2 linked regions of the Tenggerimyces flavus genome follow. The protein of the gene in region 1 interacts with the protein of each later gene in a pairwise test. Links are inferred from orthologs where the notes say so. Each region holds a gene or a part of one and is shown in the gene's direction. Other genes may lie near its edges.

Region 1 (14,171 bases):
GGGATCGTCAGCGCGCCCTCGTTCAGCGACTTGCTGTCGTCGTACAGCGCGGTGAGGTCGAAGTCGTTCGTCGAGCCGAAGCCCTCACACCTGGCGCACATGCCGCCCTGGTAGACGACGTTGCGCGCGACGCGCTTCTCGCCACCGCCCTTGTCGCTGGTCATGATCCCGCTCGCCGTGCGGGTCGGGACGTTGAACGAGAACGCGGTCGGCCCGCCGATGTACGGCTTGGCCAGCCGGCTGTACAGCAGCCGCAGCATCGCGAGCGCGTCGGTCACGGTGCCGACGGTCGACCGCGGGTTCGAGCCGATCCGGTCCTGCCCGACGACGATCGCGGTCGTCAGCCCGTCGAGCACGTCGACGTCAGGGCGGGCGAGGTTGGGCATGAAGCCCTGGACGAACGCGCTGTACGTCTCGTTGATCAGCCGCTGCGAGTCCGCGGCGATCGTGTCGAACACCAATGAGCTCTTGCCCGAGCCGGACACGCCGGTGAAGACCGTCAACCTGCGCTTGGGGATCTCGATGCTGACGTCCTTGAGGTTGTTCTCGCGGGCGCCGAGGACGCGGATCAGGTCGTGGCTGTCGGCGAGGTGGGTCGTCGACGCGGACGCGGCCTTCTTCGTCGTCCGGGTGGGCTTGGCGGCCATGGTGTTCTCCTTGGGGTACGTGCGCGTGCGGCGTCAGCTCTGGGCGTTGATGCGGAGGAGGTTGCCGCTGGGGTCGCGGAAGGCGCAGTCGCGCACCCCGTACGGCTGGTCGGTCGGCTCCTGCACGACGTCGGCGCCGCTGGCCTGCAGCTTGTCGAAGACGCCGTCGAGGTCGCTGGTGGCGAGCGTGAGCGCACCGTAGTTGCCCTTGGCGATCAGCTCGAGGATCGTCTTGCGCTCGTCCTCGGTGATGCCGGGCTCGGCGGACGGCGGGTAGAGCACGACCGCGGTCTCGGGCTGGTCGGGCGGTCCCATCGTGAGCCAGCGCAGGCCCTTGTAGCCGACGTCGTTGCGGACCTCCCAGCCGAGCACGTCGCGGTAGAAGGCGAGCGTGGCGTCGGGATCGGTCTGCGGGAGGAACGCGTACGCAATCTTGATGTCCATGCAGGTCAGGCTAGTTGGGACTTCTTGACCTGTGCTTCTCGATTCCTGATCGGCCTGGTGACCTTTTTCGAGATGCACGCCAGCAGCTCCGGCGACGCGGGCGCGTTCTCCTCGCGGTAGACGCTCGGCGGCACGCCCACGAGCTCGGTGAAGCGGGTGCTGAACGTGCCCAGCGACTGGCAGCCGACCTCGAAGCAGACCTCGGTGACGCTCAGGTCGCCGCGCCGCAGCAGCGCCATCGCTCGTTCGATCCGGCGGGTCATCAGGTAGGAGTACGGCGACTCGCCGTACGCGCGCCGGAACTCCCGGCTGAGGTGGCCGGCGGACAGGTTCACGCCGCGGGCGAGCGCCTCGACGTCGAGCGGCTGCGCGTACTCCCGGTCGATCCGGTCGCGGACGCGTCGCAGCAGCACCAGATCCTTCAGGCGCTGTTCGTCGGCGGCTTTGCTCGTCACGCCCACGATCGTGCCATATCGCGCGGCTTTGGCCCTAGGGGTTGGTGCCGCCGCCACTGCCGGGCTTGCGCTTCTCGGCCAGCGCCTCGGCGCCCGCCTTGAACTTGGCGAACGTCTCCTTCGGCACCGACGCCTTCACCACGACGTAGTTCAGGTACAGCACGACCAGCAGCAACGGCCAGCCGCCGGCGACGCGGACGACGCCGAGGGCGACGAGCTGGTCGGTGAGGTAGAGCGGCAGCTGGACGGCGAGCTTGAGCAGGAAGTACGCGACCCAGATCCAGCCCGTACGTAGGAACGCCCGCATCAGCAGCGGGTCCTTGCGCCACTCGGTGCCCCAGCCGGCGGCGAAGCCGACCGCGATGCCGATCAGCGGCCAGCGGACCAGGTTGGCGAGCAGGTAGCCCGCCGCGTACCCGGCGTTGATGAACAGCCCCGGCAGGTAGAAGTTGCGCGCTTCACCGGTCTTGTGCGCGATCCAGGCAGCGATGCCGATGCCGACGAAGCCGCCGATGATGTTCTGCAGCGGGTCCTTGCGGATCAGCCGGACGACCGCGAGCACGACGCCGAGCGAGACCGCGAAGATGATCGCGAGCTTGAGGTTGTGGTCGAGCAGCGTGTACGAGGCGACGAACGCGATACCCGGCAGCCCGGCGTCGAGCAGGCCGCCCCAGCCGCCGAACGCCTTCAGCAGCGAGAAGTCCTCGCCGTCCTTGCTCTCGTCAGCCTTGGGTGGAGTGTTGTCCCCCTCGGTGTCCGCAGTGGTCTGCTCGGTCGTGGGCGGACCACTGTTGGCATCTGTCACGGGTGACTACTCCCCCATCGGCTTCAGCTCGTAGCGCGGGTTGTACATGACACGGCGGTCGTCCTGGATCCCGACCCGGCCCGAGACGACGATGCCGCGGCCGGGCTCGACGCCGATGATGCGGCGCCGGCCGAGCCAGACCAGCGTGACCGTGCCGGAGCCGTCGTACAGCTCGGCCTCCAGCGCGGGCGAGCCGGCCCGTGGCTGCAGCGTCACCGTACGCAGCGTGCCACGCAGCTTCACTCGCTGCCGGTCGGCACAGCTGCGGATCGGGTCGACGCCGGACTCCCGGACGTCCTCCTGCAGCTCCTCGGCCTCCAGCGCCTCGGAACTGGAGGTGAGCCGGTTCAGAGCCCGCTTGAACAGGCCTTCCCGCTCGGTCTTCATGGCGGCAGCATACGTGGGTCTGACGACAGAAACTCGCCTAGGACCTGTTGGGTAAGTCGGCGGTGCTGGCGGATGGTCACCGACGCCGCTTTACCTGGCGAGCGGGTGCATTACGCGGCGTGTATCCCACGTAGAGCGGCAAATGATCATGTAAACATGATCATTTGCCGTCGCCGGGGAGCCACCTTCGTCATAGGCGCTAGAGCTGCTGGGCCTGGTCGGGGAGCTTCAAGGGGATCATGTCGCGCGGGGCCATCGGGCCCTTGCCGCGTACGACGGCGACGTGGCCGAGGGCGTGGAGGAGCGGCTCCGCCTGGTCGGGCTCCTGCGCCGCGCGGCCGAGCAACGTGCCGCGCAGGAACCAGCGCGGGCCGTCGACGCCGATGATTCTGGACACCTGGGTGCCGGTGCTGCCGTCGGGCTGGCGGCCGGAGACGACGACCTTGAGCTCGGCGCCGTACGGGCCGTTCGCCTCGGTCACCGTGCCGCCGCGCCGCGTCGTCTCGGCCGCGATCTCGCGGCGCAGCTCGTCCCACAGGCCGCCGCTGCGCGAGGCCGCGAACGCCCGCAGCTCCAGCGCCGACTCGCCGGCGACGAGGAGGGCGGCCATGACGGTCTGCGAGCCCTCATCGACCTGGAGCCGGAGCTCGGTGCCCTCCATCGGGCGGAGCAGGATGCCGCCGAGGTCGATCCACTCGTCGGACTCGACGTCGATGTCGGCGGCGTCGTACGGGCCACGATCGGGCGTCGCGCGGTGCCGGCCGGGGTCGTGCGTGGGGTCCTGATACTCGCTCTCGGCCTCCGGGAAGTGGTGGCCCTCGGGCTCGGGTTCGCGCCCGCGGCGCCTCTTGTCGCGGGCGTCGAGCTCCGAGGCGGAGTGCGGCATTTTCGCCTTGCGGAAGATCACGTCAGACCCTTTCACCGGTCGCTGTCACGCTCGCGCGAGCTAGTGCGTCGACACCACCGGTCGACCCGAACCCGCCTTCGCCCCGCGCGGACCCGGGCAACGTCTCCACCTCGACGAACCGCGCGGTCTCGACCTTCTGGACGACGAGCTGAGCGATGCGTTCACCCCGGCGCAACTCCACCGGTTCCTTCGGGTCGAGGTTGATGACGATGACCCGGATCTCTCCACGGTAACCGGCGTCGATCGTGCCTGGCGAGTTGAGGGTCGTGACGCCGCAGCGGGCGGCGAGCCCGGACCGCGGATGCACGAACGCGGCGTACCCGCTGGGCAGGGCGACCGCGATGCCGGTCGGGACGATCGCGCGCTCGCCGGGCTGCAGCGAGACGTCGATCGTGCTGACCAGGTCGGCCCCGGCGTCACCGGGGTTCGCGTACGCCGGCAGCTCGAGCTCGGGGTCGAGTCGTTGGATGAGAATCGGCACGTCGTGCGGGCCGAGGGGGTCGGAGCTCACGACGCCCGACCCTACCCGGCAGGTGGGCCGTCGGCGGTGGGAGGCTTGCTGGCGTGGACGGTTCTTTGCCCTATGTAGAGCGGCTTTGGGTTCCGGCGTCGTGGTGGATCGTCGCGGTGCTGTTGACGGGCACGCTGTGGCTGGCGTTCTTCGCCGCTCTGCCGGCCCTGGTGGCCAACGTGCTGGGGCTGGTGGCGCTGGCGCTGGTGGCGGTGGGGCTGCTCCGGTTCGGGGCTCTGCGGGTGGCTGTGACGGATTCGTCGCTGCTCGCCGGGCGCGCGACGCTGCCCCTGTGGGCTGTGGGGTCCGTGGTGGCCCTCTCAGCCGACCAGGCGCGGGCGCTGCGGGGTGTGGCCTCGGACGCCTCGGCGTTCCTCGTGGTGCGCCCGTACGTGCCCCGTGCCGTACGCGTGGAGGTCGCCGACCCCCAGGACCCCACGCCGTACTGGTACGTCGCCACGCGCCATCCCGAGCGCCTGGCGGCTGCTCTGGAGGCGGCGCGAGTAACCGGCGGGTGAACCAGCCCGTGCCGCGGTGCTTGGACCGACCAGCCGGCGGACGGCACCCTGACTGCATATCCGCACCTGACCGACCACGCAGTGCCGTTCGACGGATGGGCGGTACAGGTGCCGCGTAACAAGCACGGGCTCCGTCGCGCGCCAGCGCGACCTCGAAGCATGGAAGACTCTGCTGCATGGCAGCAGGAAAGCTGGGCTGGCGGATCTTCGGTGGGCTGACCACGGTGGTCGTGGTCGTCGTGACGAAGAAGGTGGTGGACTCGAGCTGGCGGTTCGTGACCGGCTCCGAGCCCCCGGCGAACCCCGAGGACCCCGACACCACCTGGCAGGAGGCCATCGCCTGGTCCCTGGCCAGCGGCGTGGGCGTGGCTGTGGCCCGCCTGCTCGCCACCCGCCAAGCCGCCATCGTCTGGCGCCGCTGGACCGGCGAACTGCCGCCCGGCATCAAGGGCGACAACGACGGCAAGGACCGCCAGAATCTCGCGGTCAGCGCCGCCAGCGGCCGCTAGCGAAGCACGCAGCCACTGGCACCCGTGATCATGTACGTGATCATGAAGCCGCACCGGCACATAGGACCGCTCCGCCTTCATGATCACGTACATGATCACCACCCGGGGCTGGCACCGATCCCACAGCGACGTCCGTGGTTTGGGCGTATCCGTTCGGGGGCACGGGCAACGTGACGAAACATCTGATCCAGCAAATCATCAGACGAATCGGCCGATTCGAGGCATGACGACGCGCCCGGTGGTTGGCGCACCCCCTGACGGTGCGCTCTTCCACCAGGCGCGTAAGTACATACGGCCTGACCGCGGAACGAAGAACGAGCTGGGAAGCCTCGTTCTACGCGGCGCAGTCGCGGCAGATCAGTCCGCCGTTCTTCTCGAACGCGAGCTGACTTCTGTGGTGGACGAGGAAACAACGCGAGCACGTGAACTCGTCGGCCTGGCGCGGAAGCACCCGGACCGACAGCTCCTCGTTGGACAAGTCAGCACCGGGGAGCTCGAACGTCTCGGCCACTTCGGCCTCGTCGACGTCGACCTTTCCGGAGTTCTTGTCCATGCGCCGCGCCTTGAGCTCCTCGATGCTGTCTTCGGAGAGCTCCTCGTCCGTCTTCCTCGGCGCGTCGTAGTCGGTGGCCATCTTTCTTTCCATCCCCCTGGCTGGGCAGGTGTCGCGGACCGTACTTCTTTGTACGGATGTCTTCAGGTGGACTCGTGCTGAGCCGCCTCGGAGCGGTGGAGCCGCTTCCGTCGAGCACGTAACGCACGAGGGGCCGAACTTGTGCCCGCTCCGGGGCGCAGATTCTGCCCTATCAAAGCGGCCGTTGCCTCGACTTTTGTCCGGCGTGTCGCCAGCGTCACACCGAACGGTCCTTCGACGCCGTCCACCGGGCGGGGACCGGCACTCCTCCCTGGGGCCTAGTCCCGAACCGTCCGCGCGGACGACACGGAGAGGGTACATACCCTGAGAGGCTTTCGTCGTGCTGGAACTCCAAGGTGTTTCCAAGAAATACGGCGACCGCCTGGCGGTGGACGACCTCGCCCTCGCCGTCGAGCCCGGACAGATGTTCGGTTTTGTCGGTACGAACGGTGCCGGCAAGACCACCACGATGCGGATCATCATGGGCGTACTCGCCCCTGACGCCGGCTCCGTCTCCTGGCAAGGACGGCCCGCGGACGCCGACGTCCGGCGCAACTTCGGCTATATGCCCGAGGAGCGCGGGCTTTACCCCAAGATGCGGATCAAAGAGCAACTCGCCTACCTCGCCGTCCTCCGCGGCACGCCCAAGGCGTCCGCCGAGACGGCCGTGGACGAGCTGCTCGCGGAGTTCGGCCTGGCCGAACGAGGCAACGACCGGGTCGAGCAGCTCTCGCTGGGTAACCAGCAGCGCGTCCAGCTCGCCGCGGCTCTCGTTCACGATCCGGAGTTCCTGATCCTGGACGAGCCGTTCTCCGGTCTGGACCCGGTCGGCGTGGACGCGCTCGCCCACATCCTGGCCCAGCGGGTCCAGCGCGGCGTGGGGGTGCTCTTCTCCAGCCACCAGCTGGACCTGGTCGAGCGGCTGTGCGACGCGGTCGGCATCATCCAGGCCGGCCGGATCGTCGCCTCCGGGCCTGTGAACGAGCTGCGCAGCCGCAACCGGTCTCGCCGGTTCCGGATCGTCGGCTCGGGCACGAGCTGGGCGGACGGCCTCCCCGGCGTCCAGGTGGTCGAACGCAACGGCACCGCGCTCGTCGTCGAGCTCGCCGAGTCGCAGAGCGACCAGGTGCTGCTCGACGCCGCCCGCGCGGCCGGTCCGGTGCACGAGTTCCGGCCGCTGGCGCTGACGCTGACCGAGCTGTTCCGCGAGGCCGTCTCGGAGCCCGTGGAGCTCCCCCAGACGCGTGAGACCCAGGAGGTGTCGGCATGAGCGCCGCACTGACGTTCGGCCAGGCGACGCGGATCGTCGCCAAGCGCGAGATCACCGAGCGCCTCCGGGACCGCGGGTTCGCGATCTCGACCGCGATCACGCTCGTCGTGCTGGTCGTGGTGATGTTCATGCCCAAGCTGTTCGGGGGCGACGACACGTTCACGGTCGGCTTCGCCGGTCCGTCGGCCGAGCAGGTCGCCGCGGCGACCGACGCGCAGGCCAAGCAGGGCGGCGTGAAGCTGGAGCAGAAGACGTTCCCGGACGAGGCCGCCGCGCGGACGGCGGTCGCGGACGGTGACCTGGACGCGTACGTCACGGCCGACAAGATCATCGTGCACGAGGAGCTCGACCAGCAGCTCGGGCTGATGCTGCAGACCGCCAACAGCCAGGTCGTGGCCGCCGGCAAGCTGCAGGCCGAGGGCATCGACCCGGCGACGGTCGCCACGGCGCAGCAGGTGCCGCCGCTCACGGTCGACGCGACCGACCCGGTCGACCCGGCGGCCGCGCAGCGCGGCCAGATCGCGTTCATCGGCAGCCTGATCCTCTACGGGCAGATCATCGGGTACTGCATGTGGGTCGCGTTCGGCATTGTCGAGGAGAAGGCCAGCCGGGTGGTCGAGCTGATCCTCTCGGCGATCTCCACCAAGGCTCTGCTCGCCGGCAAGATCCTCGGCATCGGGCTCCTGGGCATCGCCCAGCTGGCGCTGATCGCCGTCGTGGCGCTGGGCGTCGGGTCCGCGACCGGCGCGGTCGAGGTCACGGCCGACCTGCTGGTGCCGGTGGGGTACGTACTGATGTGGTTCGTCCTGGGCTACGTCTTCTACAGCGCGGCCTTCGCCGCCGGCGCCGCCCGGGTGTCACGGCAGGAGGAGCTACAGAACGTCACCGGACCCATGACGATGATCCTGCTCGCGTCGTTCTTCGCCACGTTCTACGTGAACGCGAACCCCGACGCGATCGTGTCTCGGATCCTCGCGGTGATCCCACCGTTCTCCGCCCTGGCGTCGCCGGTCCGGATGGCGCGCGAGAGCGCACCGTGGTGGGAGCTCACCATCGCCCTGGTCCTGATGCTCGCCGCGATCGGTGCGCTGATCGTCGTCGGCGCGCGCGTCTACGAGGGCGCGATCCTGCGCATGGGCGCGAAGGTCTCGTTCAAGGAGGCCTGGCTGAGCAGCCGCGGACGCAAGGAGCTCACGACCGCCAGCAGGTAGAGCTCGAGGAGCCAGCGCGACTGGCCGGGTGGTTCGCCGCCCGGCCACCACGCTCGGTGGTGGCGGCTTCCGGGGGCCGAGGACGGCCCATGGCCGAAGGCCAGTGCGGGCCGCCGCAGGGCCACCCGCCGCCACCGAGCACCGCGACCCGAAGCCCGCCAGGCCGCCCGCGGCCGACGCGGTGCGAGCGGTCGCCATAAGCACTAGTGGCGCTCGCGGCCGCGTTCTTCTGCCTCGCGGAGGCGGCCGCAGAGCGTCAGCAGCAAGGGCCGGGCCAGCTCAGGGTGCTTGTCCAGGATCGCGCTGAACTCCCCCGCCTGCAGGGCGAACGTACGCATCCCGTCGGCGCCGGCCCGGACCGTCGCCGTCCGCGGCTTGCCGTCGATCAGCGAGATCTCGCCGAAGTAGTCGCCGGCCTTCAACGCTGCCCGCGACTCCCCGCCGATCTCCACCTCCGCGCCGCCGTCCAGCACCAGATGGAAGCCGACCGCGCGGCCGCCCTCCTCAGTCACCTCGTGGCCCGGCGGATGCTGGACCTCTCGTCCCTGCGACGCGATCCGCCCGAGGTCCCATCTGGAAAGGTCTGCCAGCAAGGGCACCTGACCGAGCTGTTCCACGACCTTCTTGTCCGCCACGACGACCTCCGCCAGAGGAAAGCTGGATCCCCGTGTGCGGGCACGATAACTCCGCCCAGCGGCGGCGCGGGGCGGAACGAAACAAGTGGCCGGCCGCCCTCCTCCGTACGGACGAGGGCGGCCGGCCCCTTCGACTCTCAGCTCAACCCGACGTTCAGGCCGGCTTGAGCGTGCCGCGCAACATCAACATGATCGTGAAGTTGTCGGCGTAGGGCGCGTTCGCCATGATCGGGTCGGAGTCCGCGGGCCATGCGTCCACGCGGTCGCCTTCCCGGGCGGCGTTGTTTCCGTAGCGCTCGAACAGCGGGATGATCGGCACGAGCTCGTTGAACGCCGTCGCCACCGTCGCCACGTTCTGCTTCTGCGCCGCCTCGTCCAGGCCCGCGCCGGACTCGGTGACCGCCTTCTCCAGGTCCACCGGACCCGCGGAGGTGGTCGTCTTCAGCTCGAAGCCCATGCCCCGGCCGCCCTGGTTCTTCGCAGTGGGGATGTTGTGCGTGAACAGGTCCGCCACGAACGCGAAGTGCGGGTGCGGGTGGCTCGAGGAACCCCAGCCCTGGATGGCGAGCTGGAAGTTGCCCTTGTCGACGTCGATCGGCTGCTGCGTGAACGTCACGCCACGGCCCTCGGTCTTGATGCCGAACTTGGTGAGCTGCTGCGCCGCGTTCTGGCCACAGGCCGAGTAGTCGGCGAACTCCGCGTGGAAGATCAGCTCGTACTGCGCGGGCTTGCCGTCCGGCTTCAGCCACCCGTCGCCCTGCTTCTTCCACCCTGCCTCGGTGAGCAGCGTGGTGGCCTTCGCCTGGTCGAACTCGTACTTGTTGAGCGAGCCCTGCTGCTCCGCCGACAGCCAGTCCGGAACCAGGTTGTCGGAGAACCCGCACATGAACTGCACGGGCTTGCCGGACTCGGCGAGGGTGACCTCACCGTTCTCGGCGCGGTCGATCGCGTGCGCGAACGCCTGCCGCACCTTGACGTCCTTGAACTCGGGCAGCTTGTCCATGTTGAAGAACAGCGCCGCGCCCGAGTACACCGGCGGCCGCAGGATGCGGATGCCCTTGGACTCGAAGGCCTTCTCCGTCGCCGGCGGGAAGCCGTGCGTCGCGTAGTCGACCTGGCCGCTGAGTACGACCGGCGTGATGTCCGGCGTCTCACCGTTGAAGAGCACGATCTTGTCGTACGCGACCTTGTCGGCGGCGAAGCCCTGGTCGTTCTTCACGATGGTCAGCTGGGCGTTGGTGATGCTGGCCTTGTCGAACTTGAACGGCCCGCTCGCGATCACGTCCTCCGGGCGGAACGCCTGGAAGTCGGTGTTGAGCTTGGTGCCCTCGGGCGTGTCGAGGTTTCCGCCGCCCTCGAACAGCGTCTGGGCCTTCGTCGCCCACTCGCCGTAGGTCGCGTCGCTGTAGATCTGGCGGCGCAGCGCGTAGCGCTCCATCACCGTGGAGGCGTTGTTCATCGTGAACACGACGGTCTGCTCGTCGGGTGCCTCGACCTTCTCGAGGTAGTTCCACACGACGTTGCGGATGATCCGCAGACACCAGTACGTGGACACGACGTCCTTGCTGGTGATCGGCTTGCCGTCGCTCCACTTGAGGCCGGACTTGAGCTTCAGCGTGAACGTCTTCGCGGCGGCGTCGAGCTCGTGGCTCTCACCGATCAGGTACTCCCACTTCTTCTCCTTCCACAGGTACATGGCGGGCGGAAGAGTGATGAGGTCGATGTACGGCCCACCGCCGAGCAGCGAGTCGGTCACACCTTCGACGACGTTGTAGTGCCCCTTGGGGGGAACCTGGAACGGCCATGCGCCGTGGAACTCCGCGGGCCCCTTCGGGCCACCGGTAGCGCCATTGCCGCCGCCCGGGTTCGCCTGATTGCTCGGAGCACAGGCCGCGAGAGCCGCGGCGCCGACCACACCGGCGCCGAAGATCTCCAGCACTTGCCGGCGGGACCACGCCCGCTGGGGCGGGGTGGGTGTTGCGTTCATTGCGCCTCCAAAATTAAGTCGGCGTCTCACGACACCAGCGAGCCATGCGCTGCTAGGGACGACGCGCCCCTATTCGCACCAACACGAAGACCACCGTCCCGAAAAGGGCCCCCGCCGCCAACATCACGACGGTGATCACGAACTGCGGAGTCCCGGGCTTGACGAGGAGCAGCAGCAGACCGGAGACCACGACGAGAAAGATCGCCCACCGGAACGCTGCCTTGCCAAGCTCGGGAGAGATCACGGTGCAGACCCTCCCGCACCGCTAGCGCTCGCTGCCGCCGCGAGGCGCACTGCCCGCTTGCGGCGGGCAAGATCGGGGTCGGGCTCTGGTACGGCTTCCAACAGAGCCCTCGTGTAGTCGTCCTGCGGGTCCCGGATCACGTCCTGGGTGGGCCCCTGCTCGACGATCTTTCCCACGTGCATGACGGCGATGTCGCCATCCATACCGAAGAACTTCGCCATCGCCAGGTCATGGGTGATGAACAGGAAGCCGACACCGAGGTCCTCGCGCAGCTTCGTCAACGTCTTCAGCAAGCTGATCCGGATCGACACGTCCAGCATGGACGTCGCCTCGTCGGCGATGATCAGCCGCGGCCCGAGCGTGAGCGCTCGCGCGACCGCGATCCGCTGCCGCTGTCCGCCGGACAGCTGGTGCGGGAACTTCGACAGGTACGTCTCCGGCGGCGTCAGCCCCACCTGGGCGAGCAGCTCGGAGACCTTGTCCCACGCCTGTTGGCGGTTCTTCACCAGCCCGTGCTTGCGCAGCGGCGCGGACAGCGAGCCGAACACGTCGCGGATCGGGTTCAGCGAGGCGTACGGGTCCTGGTGGATGTACTGCACCGAACGGCGGAAGTGCGTGAAGAGGTCCTTGCCCTTGGCGTGGATGTCGTGGCCCTCGAACAACACCGTTCCCGAGGTCGGCTTCAGCAGACCCGACGCGATCCGGGCCGCCGTCGTCTTGCCCGAGCCGCTCTGGCCGACCAGGCAGAGCACGCGGCCCTCGTCGAGGTCGAAGGAGATGTCGTCGACCGCGACGACCTCGCCGTGCCGGGTCTTGAAGACGCAGCTGATGTTCTGGAGCTGCATGAGCGGCTCAGCCATCGTTCGCCTCCTTCGTCGCCGTCGCCTTCGCTGGGTCCACGTCGGCCTCCTCCTCGTCGTCGAGGACGGGTACCGCGTCCAGGATCGAACTTTCCTCAGCCACCGTGGGGACGGCGTTGATGAGGCTCTTGGTGTACGGGTGCTGTGGTCGGTAGAAGATGTCGCGGACGTCACCCAGCTCGACGATGTGTCCGTCGTACATCGTCGCCACCCGGTCGGCGAGCTCCGCGGCAAGTCCCAGGTCGTGTGATACGAAGATCATCGCGAATTCCAGCCGTTCGCGCAGCTGATGGAGAACATCCACAATTCCGCGCTGGGTCAGCAGGTCGAGCGCGGTGGTCGGCTCGTCCAGCACGAGCACCTGCGGCTCGAGCATCAGGCTGGTCGCGATCAGCACCCGCTGCCGCATGCCGCCGGACAGCTCGTGCGGGTAGGAGTTCAGCACCCGGTCCGGGTCGAGGTCGACCAGCTTGAGGACCTCGGCACAACGTTCCTTGACGCGCTGCTTGGACATCTGCTTGTCGTGCGCCCGCACGGTGTCGAGCATCTGGTCCCAGATCCGGAGCACGGGGTTGAACGAGTTCATCGCGCCCTGGAAGACCATCGCGCACTCGCTCCAGCGGAACCGGCGCAGCTCCTCCTCGTTCAGCGACAGCATGTCGAGCACGCTGCCGTCGCGGCGCCGGTACAGGACCTCGCCCTGGGGGACGACGCCGAGCTTGGGCAGCAGCCGCAGCATGGCGAGGCCGAGCGTGGTCTTCCCGCAGCCGCTCTCGCCGATCAGCGCGAGGCTCTCGTTCGGAGCCAGGTCGAAGCTCACGTCCTCGATCGCCCGGATCGCGTCCTTGGTCGAGCCGGAACCGACCCGGTACTCGACCACGAGGTCGCGCACCGAGAGGACCGGCTCGCCGGACCCCGAAGTTCGTGTCCCCGCCTGGGAGGTCTGCACCATCGTGTCGCGGTCTCCTCGTCTGCCGTACGGACGGGCGATCAGTTGTGCCGGAGCCGGGGGTTGAGGATCTCCTCGAACGACCTCGTCATCGTCACCAGGGCCAGCTGCAGGATGCTGATCGCGAGGACGGGTGCGAGGACGTACCAGAGGCTGTCTTCGAAGAAGATCGCCCCTCGGGTCCAGGCCAGGTTGAGCATGATCCCCCAGTTGTCGCCGGCCAGCGGCGCGAGGCCGAGGAAGTACAGACCGACCAGACCGTAGATCGAGTTCGTCATGCCGATGACGAAGTTCATCAGGATGAACGTCGACATGTTCGGCAGGATCTCACGAAGAACGATCCGCCCGGTGCCCAAATCGAGCAGTCGGGCGGCTTCGACGTACTCGCGTTCCTTCAACGAGAACACCTGGGCACGGACCGCCCTGAGCAGGAACGGCCAGGACAGGAACCCGATGATCATCGCCAGCGCGATCGGGCTGTCCACCTTGTAGAACGCGGCGAGCACGGCCAGCAGGACGATCTGCGGAACCGTGAGCACGATGTCGGCCGCGGTCACCACGATGGCGTCGAACGTCCCACCGATGTAGGCCGCGAGCGCCCCGAACACGACCGCGATCACGGTCGAGATCAGCGCTGCGAACAGGCCGACGAGGATGACCGGCCTGCCCCCGTTGATCATCTGGATCAGGATGTCGCGGCCTTCGGAGTCCGTGCCGAGCCAGTGCGCGCCACTGGGCTTGGCGTAAATCTGGGTGACGTCCGTCGGCAGCGAGAGCGTGTCGGGAACGAACAGCGGTCCGAGCAACGCGATCAGGAACATCAGCATGAACACGATGAAGCCGATGAACCCCGCCTTGCTGCGCATGAGCGAGCGGAAGAACGTACGGAACGCGCCCGCACCCGGCCTGGATGGCGCGGGCGGCTCCACGTCCGCCTGTGCGGCGTCAACGAAAGTCACGTCGTCACTCCTTGCCTGCAATGCGAATCCGCGGGTCGAGCCTGCTGTAGAGCAGGTCGGCCAGCAGGTTGGCGACGATCACCGCGATCGTGATCACCAGCAGAATCCCTTGCAGGATGGGGTAGTCGCGGCGCTTGACCGCCTCGAACAGCAGGAAACCGATGCCCTGGTACTGGAAGACCTGCTCGACCAGGATCGAGCCGCCGACCACGAAGCCGAGGGCGATCGCGAGCTGGCTG
Region 2 (15,254 bases), 1.8 Mb from region 1 along the record:
AGTGCGGAGTGCCGTCGACGTCCATCGTGAGCCGCATCCGCGGATAGGTACGGAGCGTCTGGAACGTACGAGCCACCAGCTGCACCACCCGAGGTCCCGGCGCCGAACGCGCGCGCTCGCGGATCCGCCCGAGGTGCGGGAGGACGGCCAAAACCGTGCTGCACAAGAACAATCGGTCGTTCACCCGCGCCACGTCGATCTCATGCGTCGGCGCCGAGAGAACGGCCGCCACCGCCTCGTCGAGCCGCGCCGGAACGCCGAGATCCCGCGCCAGCACGTTCATCGTCCCCGTCGGCAGCACCCCAAGCGGCACCGACGTACCGACCAGCTGCTGTGCCACCGACGTCGCCGTCCCGTCCCCACCAGCGGCCAGCACGGCGTCGGGCGAGGAGTCGAGAACGCCGAGCACCAGAGCCCCCACCCGCCCAGGGTCGAACTCGTACAGCTCGAACTCGACCCCCTGCGCGGTCAGCAGGTCCTTGAGCTGAGCGCTCACCGGCTGACCCTGCTGGCCAGAGCGCTCGTTGTAGATGACCGCGATCTTGCGCCGTTGTGACATAGCCGATTCCTACCCCAGTGCCGGCCGAATAGCGCGCTGGACCAGCACGAGACCACGCGGCGTGTTCCCGCCATACTCGCCGAAGTGCCCCGACCCATGACAAATCACACGATCAAGAAGAACGATCCGGCCAGACAGCGGCGAGAGCGGCGCGGGACGGCACACCGAGCTTGGCATAGACGTGCGACAGGTGCGCCTCGACGGTACGTTCGCTGATCACGAGCTGAGCCGCGATCTCCTTACTGGCAAGGCCGATCGCGGCGAGCTCGGCGATCTGACGTTCGCGGCGCGTCAGCTCCGCCATCCCGCCGGGAGCGGGACGCCGCCCACCGCGGGCACCGATGCGGCGCTGCTCGACGATCGCTTCGTCGTGCAGCTGCCTAGCCCCACAAGCGATCGCGAGCTCGACCACCCGTTGCAGCAACGGGACCGCGCGATCGGTCGCGCCGGCGGCAAGGTGGGCTTGCGCTCCCAGCAGGCACGCCCGCCCGAGGTCGTACCGAGCGCCAGCCCGAGCGTACGAATCCGCAGCCACGGAAGCGAGTTCGGCACCACGAACGAAGTCGCCCGACGCGATCAGCACCCGTGCCCGCGCCCGCGCGGCGTGCCCGCTCCGGCGCGGCAACGCGGGATGCGCGACGCTGTCGGCGCGCGTCGCCCAGCGGTCCGCCTCGGCCAACCGCCCGCGACCCACCTCCGCGGCCGTGAGCATCTCGTACGAGATCGCCTGGGTGAACGGGTCGAGCGTCGGCGCACCGTCCAGGTCCAGCGCGGCGATCAGCTCCTCGGCCGAGCTGTAGTCGCCGGACGCGAAGCGCGCGGCGGTGTACGCGACGATCGCCTCCGGCCGGCTCAGGTGGTCGCCGACAAGCGCGGCCTCCTCGACCGAACGACGTCCCAGGTCGATCGCGAGCGGCAGATCCCCATGCCAGTGGGCGATCCAGCACAGTTGGGTGAGGACGGTCGACCGCATCCCGTCGCTCGGCGACAACGCAGCGGCTTCCATCGCCGCCTCCGCGGCGGCCTCGGCCTCGTCGATCCGGCCGAGTATCCGCAGCGCGACCGTTCGGCTGTTGAGGAGGTACGTGAGGACCCAGCCTTGCCCACTGGACTGGGCGATCGCGAGCTCGCGGCCGGAGTAGCGCAGGCAGTCCTCGAAGCGGTCCAACGACATCGCCGACATCGCGACCCAGTCGAGGGCGTCGGGGCGGCGCGCGAGCTCCGCGTCGTACAACCCGTCGACGAGTGCGGCCGCCGTCTCGTACCACTCGCGGGCCTCGTCGAAGCGCCTCGCGACGGAGCCACAGATCGACAGGATGCCCGCCGCGGTCGCTTCGATGACGCGATCGCCATGCCAGCGGGCGATCTGAAGCGCCTCGGTGGCGGCGATGCGTGCCGCGTCGACGTTGTTGGCGCACAGGATCTCGGCCGCGCCGAGCTCGAGCTTGAGGACCGCGAGATCGAGCGAGTCGACTTCCTGGACGTGGGCGAGCTCGCGCCGGATCAGTTCGCGCGCCTGCTGCGGTCTGGCGAGCATGCGGGCGACCAGCGAGAGGAGCTCGACGGCCTGCAGGCGTTCGGGGCTGGCGCGCAACGGCAACCGGTCGAGCAGCTCGTCGGCGATGTCGCGGGCGGTACGCATGTCGCCGGCGATCGCGTACGCCCGGGCCTGCGCGAGGGTGAGCTCGGCGCGGCGCCGATCCTGGCCCGGGTCGGCGGAGAGTCGTTCGAGCGCCGCTCCGTACCAGTGGGCGGCGGCGGACGGGGCCTTCGCCATGTTCTCGCGCGCGGCTTCGACGAGGACGTCGACGCCGTGCTCGTCGCCGGGCTCGGCGGATCGTTCGACGTGGTGGGCTCGCGCGGTGGCCGGCGCACCCTGCCGTTCGAGCGCCTTGGCGATCCGCGCGTGCGCGGCGACCCGGAACACCGCCGGCGCGGAGTGGTAGGTGACGTGGCGAACGAGCGGATGCCGGAACTGCATCCTGCGTGGGCCGTCCGTCGGCCGGACCAGGTCCATCGCGCGTAGTTCGTCGAGGTAGCCGAGTACGTCGGAGTCGGGCAGCTCGGCCGCCTCGGCGACGATGTCGATCTCGAACGGGTCGCCCACCGCGGCGGCGGCCTGGGCGACGAGCTGGGCGTCCTGGGTGGCGCTGGCGAGCTCCGAACGCAGTGCCGCCTCGAGCGTGGCGGGCACCTCACCGACGAGCCCTCCCCTTGCCTCGTTGGTGAGTTGGATGCCCGAACGCAGCAACGCGTCGAGGTAGAACGGGTTTCCGCCACTCGCCTCGTACAGGCTCCGCGCGCGGGCCGGCGAGACGTCCGGCCCGACGAGCTCGCCCGCTTCCTCGCTGGTGAGCGGGACGAGCTCGTGCCGCTCGACCAGCCCCTCCTCGGCAGCCCGCGAGATCGCGGACAGCAGGGCGGCCGGCGCCTGCCGCGGCCGGTACGCGATGGCGAGCACGATCGGCGCCCGCGGGGTGTGCCGGAGCAGGTGGGCGAGCAGCTCGACCGTGGCGTCGTCGGCCCAGTGCAGGTCGTCGAGAACGAGCACCAGCCCCTTCTCCGCGAGCCGCGCGATCAGCTGGACGGCGGCCCGGTGCACGAGGTAGCGCTCGACCTCGACGGTCTCGGGCGGGTCGTCGGCGATGAGATCGGCCAGCGCCGGGAACACGAGCGCGCCACGGGCGACGACGGCGTGCTCGATCGCGTTGCCCTGGTACGCGGCCAGCCGGCCGAGCTGGTCGTCGAGCGCTTCGACGAACGGGCGGAACGGCTGGCGGTGCTCGTACTCCCCCGCCCTGCCGGCGACGACCGTGAGGCCCGCCTCGTGGGCGCGGCTGCGAAGCTCGGCGAGCAGCCGGGACTTGCCGATGCCCGGCTCGCCAACGATCTCGACGACGCGGAGCCGTTCCTGAGTGGTGACGCCGGCCAGCAGCAGGTCGAGGGCAGCAAGGTGCGTACCCCGTCCCACGAGACCCCCGCCGCGGCCCATACGGTCGATGCTAACCGGGACAAACCGGCTGGTGTACGGGATTTACTCCCATTCGATCGTGCCCGGCGGCTTGCTGGTCACGTCGACCACGACCCGGTTGATCTGGCGGACCTCGTTGGTGATGCGCGTCGAGATGCGTTCGAGCAAGTCGTACGGCAGCCGTCCCCAGTCGGCGGTCATCGCGTCCTCGCTCGTCACCGGGCGGAGCACGATCGGGTGACCGTACGTTCGTCCGTCGCCCTGGACGCCGACGGAACGGACACCGGCCAGCAGCACGACCGGGAACTGCCAGATCTCGCTGTCCAGACCGGCGGCCGTGACCTCCTCGCGGGCGATCGCGTCGGCCTCGCGGAGGATGTCGAGGTTGTCGCGGTTGACCTCGCCGACGATGCGGATCGCCAGGCCGGGGCCGGGGAACGGGTGCCGCCAGACCATCTCCGGCGGCAGGCCGAGCTGCTCGCCCACCCGTCGGACCTCGTCCTTGAACAGCCACCGCAGCGGCTCGACGAGCGCGAACTGCAAGTCGTCGGGAAGCCCACCCACGTTGTGGTGCGACTTGATCACAGCGGCGCCCTCGCCGCCGCCGGACTCGACGACGTCGGGGTAGAGCGTGCCCTGGACGAGGAACTCGACGGCCTCGCCGTCGGCGCCGGCCTTCTCGACGATCTCACGGGCGGCCTGCTCGAACGTCCGGATGAACTCGCGGCCGATGATCTTCCGCTTCTGCTCGGGATCCTCGACCCCCTTGAGCGCGTCGAGGAACTGGTCGACGGCGTCGACGACGACGAGCTCGACGCCCATCGCGGCGACGAAGTCGCGTTCGACCTGCTCGGCCTCGCCCTTGCGGAGGAGTCCGCCGTCGACGAAGACACAGGTGAGCTGGTTGCCGACCGCGCGCTGGACCAGGGCGCCGGCGACCGCGGAGTCGACGCCGCCGGACAGGGCGCAGACGACCCGCTTGCCGCCGATCTTCGCCTGGATGTCGTGCACCGCCTCGTCGACGATGTTGACCATCGTCCAGGTCGGGCGGCAGCCGGCGAGGTCGTACAGGAAGTGCTCCAGCACCTTCTGCCCGTGCTCGGTGTGCAGTACCTCGGGGTGCCATTGCACGCCGGCGAGCTTGCTGTCGACGTTCTCGAACGCGGCGACCGTGGCGCGCGGGCTGGAGGCGAGGACGTCGAAGCCCTCGGGGGCGCCGATCACCTCGTCGCCGTGGCTCATCCAGACGGTGTGGTTGGTCGGAAGCCCGGCGAGCAGCTTACCGTTGTCCTTGACGGTCACGGTGGTGCGGCCGAACTCGGAGTTGCCGGTCAGCGCGACGTTCCCGCCGAGGGCCTGGGCCATCGCCATGAAGCCGTAGCAGATGCCGAACGTGGGAACGCCAGCCTCGAACAGCGACCGGTCGATCTGCGGCGCACCCTCGGCGTAGACCGACTGCGGACCGCCGGACAGGATCACGGCCTTGGGGCGCTTGGCGAGGATCTGCTCGACCGGCATCGTGTGCGGCACGATCTCGGAGTAGACGCGCGCCTCGCGCACTCGCCGGGCGATGAGCTGTGCGTACTGGGCGCCGAAGTCGACAACGAGTACAAGATCGTGATCCGTCACCTTGGTCAGTCTATCGACCGCCGCTCCGCCGACCTCCTCGGGCGATCCGCGCGCACCTGCCACCTGGTCAGCTGGGTCGGGGGCACCCTGGTCCCATAGGTTCGGACGAGGGTGCCCCCGACCCAACCAGACAGCGCCGGCTGGAGGCGGACCGGCCGTGAGCACCTCAGCTGGTTAGACTGCCGCCGTGTCTTTCCTGCGTACCTCCGCGATCGCCCTTGCCGGGTTGGCGTTCCTCGCCGCGACCGGTTGTAGCGCTGTGCAGCAGGCAGCGGAGGATGTCACCTCCGAGGCGGCTGCCCGCGCGATCGCCGAGTCCATCGGGCCGGTGCTCGAGCAGGTCGGGCACACCCTCGACGGCACACCCAAGTGCGAGACCGACCTCTCCGCGGTGGACGGCAACGACGTGCTGGCCGGCACCGTGTCGTGCACGGGCAAGACCACGAAGAGCGAAGCGGTGCAGGCCACGTTCGACGGCCGGCTGTCGGTGAACGACTGCACCGGCTCGCTGTCGATCAAGGTCGGCAGCAAGGAAGTCGTGAACACGCCGGACCTGCCGGCCTGCTCCATCGGGGGTTGACCTCAGGGGAATCCCGTAGGTCGCGGGGATGAACGAGTCGAGCCTCGCGATCGATGCCGGACGAGTCCCCGGCGAGCGATTCTCGAAGCATGAACGCTTTCGATGTCCTCGCAGTGATCTTCGCGGTCGTGGGCATCCCCGTCCTCGCAGCGCTCGCTGTTGTCCCTGCGGTGTGGGATGTGCTCGATGCCCGCGCGAAAAGATCCAGAAAAGTGAACTCCCCGCAACCTGCCGTAACTGCCCCCGCGCTGACTCGTTGGTGAAGCGACGGGGCGGTGCTGGCTTGATCGGGCCTACGCCCGCCGTCCGTGCGGAGGCGACCGCTCGCGGCCTCGCGGCCCTCTGCGCGCGTGTCGGGACCCGGCTCCTCGCCTGCGGGGGCCGGGTTCCGCCGGCTTTCGGCCATGTCTCGGTAGATCTGCCAGGATTCGGCGGAACCGGAACCCGAAGAAGGACGTCGCACCCTCATGATGGCCACCGCTCGCTGGCGAAACATTGTCGTTGCCGCCTGTTCGATCGCCCTCGTCTTCACTGTCGCTGGGTGCGGCGCGGAGCGCTACGATCCGAACGCACAGGGTCCCACGACCACACCGACGACCGAGCCGACCTCGACGCCGGCTCCGACCTCGACGGCGGGTGACATCACGATGTCCATGCCTCTGATCCTCAGGCGCACTGGCGGATTCGCCGGGTTCAACGACAATCTCACGGTGAAGGCCGACGGTACGGCCACGCTCGTCAGCCGCGGCAACAAGCCGCTCACCTGCACGGTGGAAGCGAAGACGTTCGAGAAGCTCAACACCGCGATGCAGGCCATGGGCACGGTTGCGGCCCCGGGCGGCAAGCCGAGCAAGACGCCGCCGATCGCCGATGAGATCTATCTCACGTTGATCGTCGGCGACCAGACCATCCGCTACCAGAGCCTCGGCGACGCCGCGTCGACCTGGAAGCCGGTCTTCGACGTGATGAACCAGATCCTCGGCTCCGCGTTCGCCCTGCAGCACAAGACGAACACCGAGGCTGGAGCCTGCACCGCCTAAACCCTCAACGCCGCCGGGGCCGAGGCTGGCACCGAAGGTGACCGGGGTGCGATCGGGTCGACCCGGACGTACGGCGATCCCAGCACCGGCCGCGGATCGACCTCACCGGCGTTCGGCCAGAACGCCATCGCCCGCTCCGCTTGGGCGGTGATCGTCAAAGACGGGTTGACGCCGAGGTTCGCCGACACCGCCGAGCCGTCGACCACGTGCAGGCCGGGATGCCCGTAGACGCGTTGGTACGCATCCACGACGCCCTCCGACGAAGAAGCGCCGATCACGCAGCCGCCGATGATGTGCGCCGTCAACGGGATGTTGGCGATCTCCCCCCAAGTCCCGCCCGGCGTGCCGTCGATGAGCTTCGCGAGCCGGCGGACGACCTCGTTCGCGATCGGGATCCAGACCGGGTTCGGCTCGCCGTGCCCCTGCCGTGACGTGAGCCGGCCGCGCCGCATGCGGACGGTCAGCGAGTTGTCCAGCGACTGCATCACCAGCGCGATCACCGTGCGCTCCGACCAGTGCCGCAGGTTGAGCAGCCGGCCGAACGTCGCGGGATCCTTCGCCACCGCGCCCAGCCACTTCAGCACCCGCGGAGTACGGCCGCCGCCGTCCGTCATCACGGTCTGCAGCAGGCCCATCGCGTTGCTGCCCTTGCCGTACCGCACCGGCTCGACGTGCGTGTACTCGTCGGGATGGAACGACGAGGTGATCGCGACGCCCTGCGAGTAGTCGGTCCCCCGCTGCTGGCTGATCGCGCCGAGGATCGCCTCGGAGTTGGTCCTCGTCAGATCCCCGAGCCGGGACGACAGCCGAGGAAGCCAACCGTCGTTGGCCATCCGGTGCAGCAACCGTTGCGTTCCCAACGCGCCACCCGAGAAGACCACCTGCTGTGCGGTGAACGTCTGCTTGCCCCTGCCGTGCCTCGGCGAGGTGCGCTCGGTGTCGACCGCGTACCCGCCCCGCGCCACCGGGCGGACGGCGACGGCGGTCGTCAGCGGATGAACGACGGCACCGGCGCGCTCGGCGAGATACAGGTAGTTCTTCGTCAAGTCGTTCTTGGCATGGTGCCGGCACCCGGTCATGCACTCGCCACATTCCAAGCAGGCACGGCGTTTCGGACCCGCACCGCCGAAGAACGGGTCGTCGACCTCCTGCCCCGGCTTCGTCCCGGACTCGCCGAAGAACACCCCGACGGGCGTGAGCTGGAACGTGTGCCCGACACCCATCTCGTCGGCGACCTTGCGCATCGCGAGATCGGACGGCGTCATGGTCGGGTTGACAGTGACGCCGAGCATCCGGCTCGCCTGGTCGTAGTACGGCGCCAGCTCCGTCCGCCAGTCGGCGATGTCGCGCCACTGCGGGTCGTCGTAGAACGGGGCTTTCGGCTCGTACAGCGTGTTCGCGTACACCAACGACCCACCGCCGACGCCGGCGCCGGAAAGCACCAGAACGTCGTGCAGCAAGGTGATCCGCTGGATGCCGTACCAACCGAGCCGCGGCGCGAACAGGAACTTGTCCTTCTCCCACGACGTCTTCGGCAGGTTGTTCTCGTCGTACCGGTCACCGGCCTCGAGCACGCCGACGCGGTAACCCTTCTCGCTCAGCCGCAGCGCCGTGACGCTCCCGCCGAAGCCCGATCCGACAACGAGAACGTCGTAGTCTCGTGCTACGCCGAGGTAGTCCGCGCTCATCGGCGACCGGTCTTGCGCAGCACCCGCAGCGCGACGGTCATGCCGCGCGCGAACAACGGGTACGGGACGCCGGCCGGCGGCGCGACCCGGATGCCGCGCTGGACCGCGATCGTCTGCGCCTCGGTGTACTTGAGCAAACCCTCGGCGCCGTGCCGCCGTCCGAGCCCGGAGTCGGAGAACCCGCCGAGCGGTGCGTCGAGGCTGCCCCACGCCGCGGCGTACGCCTCGTTGACGTTGACGGTGCCGGACCGCAGGCGTTGCGCCACCGCTCTGGCCCGGGCCGTGTCGCGGCTGTAGACCGCGGCGTTCAGGCCGAACGAGGTGTCGTTCGCCCGCGCGATCGCCTCCTCGTCGTCGGCGACCTTGTAGATCGAGACGACCGGGCCGAACGTCTCCTCGGCGAAGCACTGCATGCCGGGCTTGACGCCTTCCAGCACGGTGGGCTCGTAGAAGTACGGGCCGAGGTCCGGGCGTCGCCGGCCGCCGGCGAGGAGGCGCGCACCCTTGTCCACCGCGTCTTCGACGTGTCGCGTTGTGGTCTCGAGCTGCCGTTCGTTGATCAGCGAGCCCATGTCGGGCTCGAAGTCGTACGTCGCGCCGAGCCGCATCGCGTTGACCCGTTCGACGAACCGCTTGACGAAGGCGTCGTAGATCGGCGCCGCGACGTACAGGCGCTCCATCGACTCGCAGAGCTGACCGGAGTTGGAGAAGCTGCCGCGGACCGCGCCCTCGGCGGCGACGTCGAGGTTGGCGTCGTCGAGGACGAGCATCGCGTTCTTACCGCCGAGCTCGAGCGTGCAGCCGATCAGCCGTTCGCCGCACCGTTGGGCGACCTGGCGTCCGACTGCGGTCGAGCCGGTGAAGCAGACGAAGTCGGCCTCCTCGATCAGCGCGCTGCCGATCGTCGGGCCGTCGCCGACGACGATCTGCCAGAGGTCGGCCGGAAGGCCAGCGTCGGCGAGGAGTTCGGCGCCGACGAGCGCTGACAAGTTGGTCTTGACATCGGGCTTGAGCACGACCGCGTTGCCGGCGACGAGCGCGGGCAGGGCATCGGTGATCGCCAACGTCAGTGGGTAGTTCCAGGGAACGATGAAGCCGACGACGCCCTTGGGATGGCGGATCTCGGTGGTGCTGGTGAGCATCGGGAACAGGCCGGCTCGTGCGGCCGGGAGCAGGTGCTGCGTCGCCGTACGCGCGTAGTAGCGGGCGGTGAGGGCGACGTCGCACACCTCCTCGAACGCGTGCTTGCGCGCCTTGCCCGACTCCGCCTGGACGATGTCGAGGATGTCCTGCTGCCGGTCGAGCACGAGGTCGTGCAGCCGGAGCAGGAGCTCGACGCGTTCCTTCAACGGCACCTGAGCCCAGTCGGCCTGGGCCTTGCGGGCGCGCTGGAACGCCGCGGCGACGTCGTCCTCGGTGGACGCGGGGATCTGCGCGAGCGGCTCACCCGTCGCGGGCGCGATGCTCGTGATCGTCTTGCCCGACGTGGCGAAGACGCGTCCGGTGAGAGCCGCGATCCGCTCGGGCGTGAGGCGGGACTCGCCCGCCTGCGGCTGCGTCGTGGAAGCCGTCATGGCGTCAGCTTAGGCCGAGATCGCCGCGGACGTTACCCACGAGTTAGGTGTCGCCTCCGCGAGGAGATCGCGAACCTCGCCCCCGGCACGGCGGTCAAGGTCCAGACGGTCGCCGCTGCTCGCCGACGTCAAGGCGGAGCTGGACGACACCGTAGATCTCTCCCCCGCCCCCACCGTCCACAGATCTCCGCGACGTCACCCACCCAACCGGGGTTCTGCAACGTGGCAATTGCCTCGCGAACCCCGTTGGTGTGGGTGAAGTGCGTTCCGGCTGTGGACAGGATTAGCGGTCGACGGCGCCGTCGTCGTCGAACTCCTCGCGGCAGAGCTCGCTGATGGCCTCGATCGCCTCGGCGAGGTTGGCGAGGATGCGCGGCTCGAGGCGCTGGAGGATGCGGACCTTGTGCTCGCGACCGAGCTCGGCGAAGTCCGCGACCAGCTTCTTCCCCTCGTCGGTCAACGAGATGCGCCGGACGCGCCGGTCGTTCGGGTCCGGCTGGCGCCGCACGAGCGCTCGGGCCTCCAGCCGGTCGACGATCCCGGTCAGCGTGGTCAGGCCCACCCCCAGGATCTCGCCCAGCTGGACCGACGAGTGCTCCCCCTCCAACGCCAGGATCACGACCACCCGGAGCTGCTGCACGGTGAGGTCGGTCGCGAAGATCCCGCCGGACCGGTTGTGCACCGCTACCCGATGGATCACGCGTTCGGCACGGTCGATTCGGGCGATCAACTCCTCCCGTTCGGCCATGCGCACCTCCTCCCGTTGGAGGACCTCCCCCTGAGAGGACCCTGAGATCGCTTCGCCTGCCGATGATAGTTCGTGCTACACGAAGTATTGTCGTCCACGTCCGGAGCCGCAGTACGCCCGAAGGGTCCACGTCATGTCTAGATTGGCCAGACTCAGTCTCGCCAACCGTAGCCTCGTCGCGCTGATGTCGATTGTGATCGTCGGCTTCGGGCTGCTCTCGACGGTCTCCCTCAAGCAGGAGCTGATCCCGTCACTCACACTGCCGGGCGCGTTCATCGCGACCAGCTACCCCGGCGCCTCGCCCGAGATCGTCGAACGCGAGCTCACCGAGCCAATCGAGTCCGCCATCACCGGCGTCGACGGGTTGTCCAAGACGACCTCGACGTCGAGCAACGGCTTCTCGATGATCCAGGCCGAGTTCACGTACGGCACCGACGTCGCCCGCGCGGTCCAGGACGTCCAGCAGAACATCAACCGGATCTCCGGCCAACTCCCCGAGGACGTCGACCCGACCGTCCAGGCGGGCAGCACCGACGACTTCCCCGTGGTGCTGTTCGCGGTGACGTCCGACGCGGACGAGAAGGTCCTCGCGCAGCGCCTGAAGGAACGCGTGATCCCCGAGCTCGAGGGCATCGCCGACGTTCAGGAGGCGACCGTCACCGGCGCCCGCGACGAGCAGGTCACGGTCACCGTCGACGCGAAGAAGCTCGAGGCCCGCGGCCTCACGCTGGACGCGGTCACGACCGCGCTGCAGGCGAACGGCGTCAGCATCCCGGGCGGCAACCTCGACCAGGGCAGCCGTACGTTGCCGGTCGAGGTCGGCAAGTCGTTCGGCTCGGTCGCCGACCTGCGGAACGTGCCAATCGTTCCCACCTCGGCGCCGCCGGCTCAGCAGCCGGAACCGCAGCCGAGCCCGCAGCCGACCGGCGAGCCGGGCGGGGACCCGGGTGAAGAGCAGGCGCCGCCGGCGCCCGCGCCGCAGGAGCCTGCCGCTCCGCAGGCCACCAAGCTGTCGGACGTCGCCACCGTCAAGGCCGCCTTGGCGCAGTCGACGTCGATCACGCGTACGGACGGCAAGGAGTCGCTCGGCATCTCCGTCACCAAGAAGACCGAGGGCAACACGGTCACGGTCGCCAACGAGGTCAAGGACAAGGTCCCCGACCTCGAGGACGCGCTCGGTGACAACGCCAAGTTGACACTGGTGTTCGACCAGGCTCCGTTCATCGAGGAGTCGATCGAGGGCCTCACCACCGAGGGCGCGATCGGCCTGCTGTTCGCCGTTCTGGTGATCCTCGTCTTCCTGCTGTCGTTGCGATCCACGCTCGTGACCGCGGTGTCGATCCCGTTCTCGTTGCTGGTCGCGATGATCGGCCTGTACGTCGGCGGCTACTCGCTCAACATCCTCACCCTCGGCGCGCTCACCGTCGCCGTCGGACGCGTCGTCGACGACTCGATCGTCGTGCTCGAGAACATCAAGCGACATATCGCCTATGGCGAAGAGAAACGCGCCGCGATCCTCACCGCGGTCAAGGAGGTCGCCGGCGCGGTGACCGCCTCGACGGTCACGACGGTCGGCGTGTTCCTGCCGATCGCGTTCGTCGGAGGCCAGACCGGCGAGCTGTTCCGCCCGTTCGCCGTGACGGTCACGATCGCCCTGCTGGCTTCGCTTTTGGTCTCGCTGACGGTGATCCCGGTGCTGTCGTACTGGTTCCTCGGCACGAAGACCGCTGCGGCCGGCAACGAGGCCGCCGTCGCCGAGGCGGCGGAGGCGGCCGAACGACGCAGCATCCTGCAGCGCGCGTACGTCCCGGTGATCCGCTGGGTCACGAAACACCGGCTGGTCACGATCTTCGTCGCGCTGGTGATCTTCGCCGGCACGATCGGCGGCGCGACGTTCCTCAAGACGAACTTCCTCGACCAGAGCGGCCAGAACACGCTCACGGTCACCCAGACGATGCCGGTCGCGACCTCGCTGGGCAGCACCGACGCCGCGGCGAAGAAGGTCGAGGCGGTGCTGACCGGCTTCGACGGCGTCGAGTCGTACCAGGCCACGGTCGGATCCGGCGGCGGCTTCGGCGGGTTCGGCGGCGGTGGCGGCTCGAACGAGGCGACGTTCTCGATCACCACCGACGAAGAAGCCGACCAGGCCGACATCCTGGACCGGCTGCGGACCCGGCTGGACCAGGTCACCGGCGCGGGCGAGATCGCCGTCGAGTCGGGCGCTTCCGGCTTCGGGCCGTCCGGGCTCGAGGTCATCGTGCAGGCGCCGGACGCGACGGTGTTGCGGAACGCCGCCGCGCAGGTCGAGCGCGCGATGCGCGACGTCGACGGTACGGCGGACGTGTCGAACAACCTCGCCGCCGACCAGCCCGGCGTCCGGGTCGACGTCGACCGGACGAAGGCCGCCGCGGTCGGGCTCTCGGACGCGCAGATCGGGCAGGCCGTACGCCAGGCGTTCGAGGGTCAGCAGTCCACGACCGTGCTCATCGACGCGGCGCAGCGGGACGTGATCGTTCGCGGCGGCGCGGAGCCGACGACGGTGGCAGCCCTGCGTAGCTTGGCGATTCGTACGCCGCTCGGCACCTCGGTGGCGCTGTCGACGGTCGCGACGGTGTCGGAGTCCGAGCAGCCCGCGCAGCTGACCCGGATCGACGGCGAGCGCAGCGCTTCGGTGACGGCTTCGGTGACCGCGTCCGACGTCGGCAAGGTGTCGGCGGATCTGCAGACTCAGCTCGACGACCTGTCGCTGCCGTCCGGGGCGTCGTACACGCTCGGCGGCGTCTCGTCGGAGCAGTCTGAGGCGTTTGGCCAACTGGGCTTGGCGTTGCTGGCCGCGATCGCGATCGTGTTCCTGGTGATGGTCGCGACATTCCGCAGCATCGTGCAGCCGCTGATCCTGCTGGTGTCGGTGCCGTTCGCGGCGACCGGAACGCTCGGCCTGCTGCTGGCGACGAACACCGCTCTGGGTGTGCCGGCTCTGATCGGCTTGCTGATGCTGGTCGGGATCGTGGTGACGAACGCGATCGTTTTGATCGACCTGATCAACCAGTATCGCGAGCAGGGCATGTCCGTTCGCGAGGCGGTGATCGAGGGCGGCCGGCGCCGGCTGCGGCCGATCCTGATGACGGCGACGGCGACGATCTTCGCGCTGCTACCGATGTCGTTGGGGCTCACGGGCGGCGGCGTGTTCATCTCGCAGCCGTTGGCGATCGTGGTGATCGGCGGGCTGATCTCGTCGACGCTGTTGACGTTGGTGCTGGTGCCGACGCTCTACACGATGATCGAGGGTTGGAAGGAGCGTCGGGCCGAGCGGCGGAACGGGCACCGCTTGGCTCCTCCTGCTCCGGAGCAGGAGGAGGGGATCGCTGTTCAGCCGGCGCCGCTCGTCGACCTGCCTCCGGTTCCGCGCCGACGTGCGGAGAACGGGAACACGCCAGCACCGTCGCCGACGCCCGAGCCCGCCCACGCGGCGGAGCCCAAGCCTGAGCCGGAGACCCAGCCGCAGCCCACGCCCGTGCAGGTGACGGTCGACGGCACGACGGCGACGCGGGTGGGCGTACTGCAGGTCGAGGTGCTGGTCCGCACCGTCCCACCCGAGCCGCCCAAGTCGGACTGAGTTGGGTCGGGGGCACCCTCGTCCGAACCTATGGGACCAGGGTGCCCCCCCACCCAGTCCGGCTGAGCCCATCCACCTCCGCGATCAGCTGCTCCACTCGTCGGTGGAGTTGGGTCGGGGGCACCCTCGTCCGAACCTATGGGACCAGGGTGCCCCCCACCCAGTCCGGCTGAGCTGGGCGAGGGCTAGTGGACGACGACCTCGATGCGCTGGAACTCCTTGAGCTCGGTGTAGCCGGTCGTCGCCATCGCGCGGCGGAGGGCGCCGACGAGGTTCATGGTGCCGTCGGAGCTGTGCGACGGCCCGAAGAGGATCTCCTCGAGCGTCCCGGTCGTACCGAGGTGGATGCGTGCGCCGCGGGGAAGCTCGCCATGGTGCGCCTCCATCCCCCAGTGGAAGCCGCGGCCAGGCGCCTCCTCGGCGCGGGCGAGCGGGGAGCCGAGCATGACCGCGTCCGCGCCGCAGGCGATCGCCTTGGTGATGTCGCCGGAGCGGCCGACCGAGCCGTCGGCGATCACGTGCACGTACCGGCCGCCGGACTCGTCGAGGTAGTCACGACGCGCCGCGGCGACGTCGGCGACCGCGGACGCCATGGGTACGGCGACGCCGAGCACCGAGTGCGTCGTGTGCGCCGCTCCCCCGCCGAAGCCGACGAGCACGCCGGCCGCGCCCGTACGCATCAGGTGCAGCGCGGCCTGGTACGTCGCGCAACCGCCCACGATGACGGGGACGTCGAGCTCGTAGATGAACTGCTTGAGGTTGAGCGGCTCGATCTGGTGCGAGACATGCTCGGCGGAGACAGTCGTACCGCGGATCACGAAGATGTCGACGCCCGCGTCCACGACCGTC

The links.
Region 2: the proteins of JOD67_RS21610 (region 1) and JOD67_RS13130 interact in binary tests that used the Bacillus subtilis proteins (3 or more experiments, as listed by UniProt). The link is inferred for Tenggerimyces flavus from one-to-one orthologs.

Annotation. Positions count from the first base shown.
Region 1 is NZ_JAFBCM010000001.1:4,630,184-4,644,354, reverse strand. Bases 6,192-9,190 are described here. They hold JOD67_RS21610 (ABC transporter permease), read left to right. Parts: upstream 6,192-7,083; coding sequence 7,084-8,298; downstream 8,299-9,190. Other genes in these bases: JOD67_RS21600 (ABC transporter substrate-binding protein), read right to left, coding at 9,088-9,190; JOD67_RS21605 (cyclic nucleotide-binding domain-containing protein), read right to left, coding at 8,502-8,933; JOD67_RS21615 (ABC transporter ATP-binding protein), read left to right, coding at 6,192-7,087. Outside these bases: JOD67_RS21665 (ATP-binding cassette domain-containing protein), read right to left, coding at 1-647; JOD67_RS21660 (VOC family protein), read right to left, coding at 681-1,091; JOD67_RS21655 (helix-turn-helix transcriptional regulator), read right to left, coding at 1,097-1,546; JOD67_RS21650 (DUF3159 domain-containing protein), read right to left, coding at 1,581-2,351; JOD67_RS21645 (OB-fold nucleic acid binding domain-containing protein), read right to left, coding at 2,358-2,738; JOD67_RS21640 (DUF3710 domain-containing protein), read right to left, coding at 2,938-3,645; dut (dUTP diphosphatase), read right to left, coding at 3,647-4,156; JOD67_RS21630 (DUF3093 domain-containing protein), read left to right, coding at 4,210-4,674; JOD67_RS21625 (DUF4235 domain-containing protein), read left to right, coding at 4,851-5,183; JOD67_RS21620 (DUF4193 domain-containing protein), read right to left, coding at 5,518-5,817; more of JOD67_RS21615, read left to right, coding at 6,158-6,191; more of JOD67_RS21600, read right to left, coding at 9,191-10,920; JOD67_RS21595 (hypothetical protein), read right to left, coding at 10,973-11,164; JOD67_RS21590 (ABC transporter ATP-binding protein), read right to left, coding at 11,161-12,024; JOD67_RS21585 (ABC transporter ATP-binding protein), read right to left, coding at 12,017-12,976; JOD67_RS21580 (ABC transporter permease), read right to left, coding at 13,015-13,932; JOD67_RS21575 (ABC transporter permease), read right to left, coding at 13,937-14,171.
Region 2 is NZ_JAFBCM010000001.1:2,793,632-2,808,885, reverse strand. The notes cover bases 10,524-14,605. They hold JOD67_RS13130 (efflux RND transporter permease subunit), read left to right. Parts: upstream 10,524-10,922; coding sequence 10,923-14,405; downstream 14,406-14,605. Other genes in these bases: JOD67_RS13125 (GuaB3 family IMP dehydrogenase-related protein), read right to left, coding at 14,591-14,605; JOD67_RS13135 (MarR family winged helix-turn-helix transcriptional regulator), read right to left, coding at 10,524-10,789. Outside these bases: JOD67_RS13170 (diacylglycerol/lipid kinase family protein), read right to left, coding at 1-559; JOD67_RS13165 (ATP-binding protein), read right to left, coding at 672-3,551; guaA (glutamine-hydrolyzing GMP synthase), read right to left, coding at 3,594-5,168; JOD67_RS13155 (hypothetical protein), read left to right, coding at 5,347-5,739; JOD67_RS13150 (hypothetical protein), read left to right, coding at 6,393-6,779; JOD67_RS13145 (GMC oxidoreductase), read right to left, coding at 6,776-8,467; JOD67_RS13140 (succinic semialdehyde dehydrogenase), read right to left, coding at 8,464-10,041; more of JOD67_RS13135, read right to left, coding at 10,325-10,523; more of JOD67_RS13125, read right to left, coding at 14,606-15,254. UniProt on the Bacillus subtilis protein: Required for self-resistance to surfactin, an antimicrobial lipopeptide surfactant produced by B.subtilis. Also required for swarming motility.